Regions from separate parts of the Streptomyces enissocaesilis genome, predicted to be linked through region 2. Evidence: riboswitches for the same ligand, from Rfam matches in the RefSeq annotation. Region 2 holds a riboswitch; the other holds the start of a gene.
What was found. Region 2 has a riboswitch for glycine ahead of gcvT (glycine cleavage system aminomethyltransferase GcvT). Riboswitches for the same ligand answer to the same signal wherever they lie in the genome.
Positions count from the first base shown of each region.

Region 1 (2,447 bases), on a different contig from region 2:
CGGGCGCTCGGGCAGGACGGTGGTCCTCAAGGTGCGCAGGTACGACTTCTCGACGCTGACGCGTTCCGAGACGCTGCGGGGGCCGACGGACGACCCCGCCGTGGTGCGGGAGGCCGCAGGACGGCTGCTGGAGTCGGTGGACACCACGGGCGGGGTGCGGCTGCTCGGGGTGGGGGTCACCGGGCTCGCCGACTTCACGCAGGAGGACCTTTTCGCCCAGGCGGCCGGTGAGCGGGCGCAGTCGCAGTCGGCGGAAGAAGCCGTGGACGCGGATCCGGGCGGCGGGGTGCCGGCGGCGCCGGTGCCCGAGCCGCCGCCGGAGCGCCGGTGGCTGGCCGGGCAGGACGTGCGGCACGCCGCGTACGGAGCGGGGTGGGTGCAGGGCAGCGGGGTCGGACGGGTCACCGTGCGGTTCGAGGAGCCGACGTCGGCGCCCGGGCGGGTGCGGACCTTCAAGGTGGACGATCCGGACCTGGTGCCGTCGGATCCGCTCCCGCTGGTGAGGGCGGCCCGGGATCAGGCGGGGTCCTCACCGGCCAGCCGGCCGAAGTCCCGGTCGGGGGCGGGGGAGGAGATGTCGAGCCCGTAGTGGTGGTAGAGCTGGAGTTCCTGCTCGGGGGAGAGGTGGCGGCCGACGCCGAAGTCCGGGGCGTCCTTGATCAGCGAGCGGTCGTAGGGGACGCGGAGGGAGTCGTTCACGACCGTGCTGGGCTCCAGGGGGACGAAGGCGTCGCGGCCGAAGAGGCCGGTGCGTACGGCTGCCCATTCGGGTTCCCCCGTGGCGTCGTCGAGGTACACCTCGTCCACCGTTCCGATCTTGGTGCCATTGCGGTCGAACGCCTTGCGGCCGATCAGGCTGCGCGGATCGATGTCGGTCTGCACGGTCCCTCCAACTGATCGCAGCTGCTCCGTAGACCCTACGAAAGGGCACAACTGTGGACTCGGCCACTCGAGGGATCCGCGACGAGGCTCGCTGGTAGGCTGGCAAATGGCTGCTGACCCCGTGCGGGAGAGTCTCCGGTGAACATGCCGGGGACGCCGAAGGAGCAAATCCTCCCCGGAATCTCTCAGGCCCCCGTACCGCACGGACGAGGTCACTCTGGAAAGCAGGGCGGGCGTCGGACGGGCATGTGCTGGAGAACAGCACAGCACCTGTCGCGGCTCCCTTCCTCACCGACGGTGAAAGCCGGAACGACCTTCGACGTCAGTGATGTCCGTACGGTCTTCCGGTGAAGCTCTCAGGTTGAGATGACAGAGGGGGAGGCCGTCCGGGTACCGTGCCGTGGTGCCCTCGCAGGTCGCGTCAGACCAGGAGGCCTTCCGCAGATGACCGCAAACCGCATTCCGCTCTCGCAGCTCGAGCGTGGCATCCCCTTCGAGCAGCGCCACATCGGGCCCGATGCCGAAGCCCAGGCCAAGATGCTCGCCCAGGTCGGTTACGGCTCGCTCGACGAGCTGACCGCGGCCGCGGTGCCGGACGTCATCAAGAGCGCCGAGGCGCTCGGGCTGCCCGACGCCCGCACCGAGGCCGAGGTCCTGGCCGAACTGCGTGCGCTCGCGGACCGCAACCAGGTGCTCGCCCCGATGATCGGGCTCGGCTACTACGGCACCTTCACGCCGCCGGTGATCCTGCGCAACGTCATGGAGAACCCGGCCTGGTACACGGCGTACACGCCCTACCAGCCGGAGATCTCGCAGGGCCGGCTGGAGGCACTGCTCAACTTCCAGACGATGGTCGCCGATCTGACCGGTCTGCCGACCTCGGGCGCCTCGCTGCTCGACGAGAGCACCGCGGCGGCCGAGGCCATGGCGCTCTCGCGCCGCGTCGGCAAGGTCAAGAACGGCGTCTTCCTGATCGACTCCGACGCGCTGCCGCAGACCGTGGCCGTCATCCGGACGCGCGCGGAGCCGACCGGTGTCGACGTCGTCGTCGCGGATCTGTCCGGAGGCATTCCGGCCGAGGTCGCCGAGCGCGGTGTCTTCGGCGTGCTGCTTCAGTACCCGGGCGCCTCGGGCGCCGTACGGGACATCAAGCCCGTCATCGAGCAGGCGCACGAGCTCGGTGCGGTCGTCACCGTCGCCGCCGACCTGCTGGCGCTGACGCTGCTGACCTCGCCCGGCGAGCTCGGCGCGGACATCGCGGTGGGCACCACCCAGCGCTTCGGCGTTCCGATGGGCTTCGGCGGCCCGCACGCCGGGTTCATGGCCGTCCGCGAGAAGTTCGCGCGCAGCCTGCCGGGGCGGCTCGTCGGTGTCTCCGTCGACGCCGACGGGAACAAGGCGTACCGGCTGGCGCTGCAGACGCGGGAACAGCACATCCGCCGGGAGAAGGCCACCAGCAACATCTGTACGGCGCAGGTGCTGCTCGCCGTCATGGCCGGCATGTACGCCGTCTACCACGGACCCGACGGGCTGCGCGGCATCGCGCGCCGCACGCACCGGTACGC
Region 1 is NZ_BAAAUD010000113.1:9,584-12,030, forward strand. Features, by position in the region: gene ABD374_RS33610 (DNA polymerase IV) at 1-589, shown strand, start outside; gene ABD374_RS33615 (PRC-barrel domain-containing protein) at 517-882, opposite strand; glycine riboswitch at 997-1,093, shown strand; gene gcvP (aminomethyl-transferring glycine dehydrogenase) at 1,327-2,447, shown strand, end outside.
Region 1: another riboswitch for glycine. It lies ahead of gcvP (aminomethyl-transferring glycine dehydrogenase); the one in region 2 lies ahead of gcvT (glycine cleavage system aminomethyltransferase GcvT).

Region 2 (2,447 bases):
GCGGCACCCACACCTGGCTGCGCCCCAGCACCTCGACGATGCGGGCGCCCGCGGCGGGGGCGCCGACCGAGGCGGCCAGCACCTCTTCGAGTTCGTTGCCGGGCCAGCCGCCTCCGCCGTGCGGGTGGGCGGGCAGGGGGAAGTCTGGGTAGTCCACGGGCACGACCCTAACGCGGCGCCGGCGGTGCCCCGCGGGGCTGTTCCCGTAACCGGAGCTCCGCCCCGGCCGGGAAGTCGATCCCCGTCAGCGCCCCCGCCGCGTCCCGGTCCAGCAGCACCGCCGACACGCACCCGGCGGGGAGCCGGCCGCCCTCCGCGTCCCGCACCAGCCGGCCCACCGCCCGCCGGTGCCGGGCGAACGCGTAGCCCGAGACCCCGCGACCCCGCTCCTCCTGGCCGGCCCGCGCCACCTGCGGCGCCACGTCGAGCAGCACCAGGTGCAGGGCGACGCCCCGCCGGCGGACGTCGCGCGCCAGCCAGCGCCTCACCCAGGCGAGCGTGCCGCAGTCGTGGACCACGACGCTCTCGCCGGAGCGCAGGGCGCGCCGCAGCCCGGCGTAGTGGGCGGCCCGTACGAGGGGGCGGTAGAGGGCGTACGGCAGCAGGCGCGGCATGCGCGCCTGCCACCGCTCGCGGACGTCCTGCGAGTCGATGCGGTGCGTCCCCGTCCTCGCCGTACGCCGGATCAGGGTGCTCTTGCCGCTGCCGGGCAGCCCCGAGACGACCACGACGTCGCCGGCCGCGAAGGCCAGCGTGCGCGGGCTGCGCCCGGAGCGCTCGCGCAGGTCGCGGACGGTGGGCACCGGCCGGCGGGCGGTCTCCCCGGCCGGCACGCCCTGTGGTGCGGGCACCGCGCCGTGCGTGGTGCCCGCGGTCGTCACGTACGCACCGGGCCGCTGCAACGTCATCGCACTCCCCCTGTCGGGCTGTCAGGTGTCCCCGCCCTTTTCCCCACCCTTGCCCAAGAAGTGTAAAGAAAAGGTAATCCGTCACCAGTGATTTGCCGCTGTGTCCAGGTACTGCCCGGCCGTCCCGCCACCGGAGGATGCGTGCAATGATGTGCGCGCCAACTCCATACCGGCCGCTTGAATCCGCGCGGGAGAGTCCGAAGCACGCAGAAGCACTCCAGGAGTGCCCGGTGCCCAGGACGCCGAAGGAGCAAGTCCCTCCCTTGAATCTCTCAGGCCCCGTACCGCGCGGGCGAGGCAGATCTGAAAAGCGGGCCGCCATGTCGCGGCTCCACCCAAGGTGCAAGCCGGGACTCTCCCGGTGAACCTCTCAGGTTCCGATGACAGATGGGGAGGATTGTCCTCACCTGTCATGCCCTGCCCTGGGAGCCCCACACATGAGCAATGTCCCCCGCCACACCGCCCTCGACGCACTGCACCGTTCGCTGGGCGCGACCATGACCGACTTCGCGGGCTGGGACATGCCGCTGCGGTACGCCAGCGAGCGCGACGAGCACAACGCCGTACGGACCCGCGCGGGCCTCTTCGACCTCTCCCACATGGGTGAGATCACCGTCACCGGCCCCCAGGCCGTGAACGCCCTCGACCACGCGCTCGTCGGCAACATCGGCACGATCGGCCCCGGCCGCGCCCGCTACACGATGATCTGCCGGGAGGACGGCGGGATCCTCGACGACCTGATCGTCTACCGGCTGGCCGAAACCGAGTACATGGTCGTCGCCAACGCCGGGAACGCCCAGACCGTCCTCGACGCGATCACCGAGCGCGCCGCCGGGTTCGACGCCGTCGTGCGGGACGACCGTGACGCGTACGCCCTGATCGCCGTCCAGGGCCCCGAGTCCCCCGGCATCCTGAAGTCCGTCACCGACGCCGACCTCGACGGCCTGAAGTACTACGCCGGCCTGCCCGGCACCGTCGCCGGCGTCCCCGCCCTCATCGCGCGTACCGGCTACACCGGCGAGGACGGCTTCGAGCTGTTCGTGGCCCCGGCCGACGCCGAGAAGCTGTGGCGGGCGCTGACGGACGCGGGCAAGGACGCCGGTCTCGTCCCCGCCGGCCTCTCCTGCCGCGACACCCTGCGCCTGGAAGCGGGCATGCCGCTGTACGGGCACGAGCTGACCACCGCGCTGACCCCCTTCGACGCGGGTCTTGGCCGGGTCGTGAAGTTCGAGAAGGAGGGCGACTTCGTCGGCCGCGCCGCCCTTCGGGCCGCCGCCGAGCGCGCCGAGACCGCTCCGCCGCGCAAGCTGGTCGGCCTGGTCGCCGAGGGCCGCCGCGTCCCGCGCGCCGGTTTCCCCGTCGTCGCCGACGGCGAGGTCGTCGGCGAGGTCACCTCCGGCGCCCCCTCCCCGACGCTGGGCAGGCCGATCGCCATGGCGTACGTCGACGCCGCGCACGCGGCGCCCGGCACCTCCGGCGTCTGCGTCGACATCCGCGGTACGCATGAGCCGTACGAGGTGGTCGCGCTGCCGTTCTACA
Region 2 is NZ_BAAAUD010000014.1:59,694-62,140, forward strand. Features, by position in the region: gene ABD374_RS07415 (enhanced serine sensitivity protein SseB) at 1-157, opposite strand, end outside; gene ABD374_RS07420 (AAA family ATPase) at 168-908, opposite strand; glycine riboswitch at 1,087-1,205, shown strand; glycine riboswitch at 1,206-1,305, shown strand; gene gcvT (glycine cleavage system aminomethyltransferase GcvT) at 1,346-2,447, shown strand, end outside.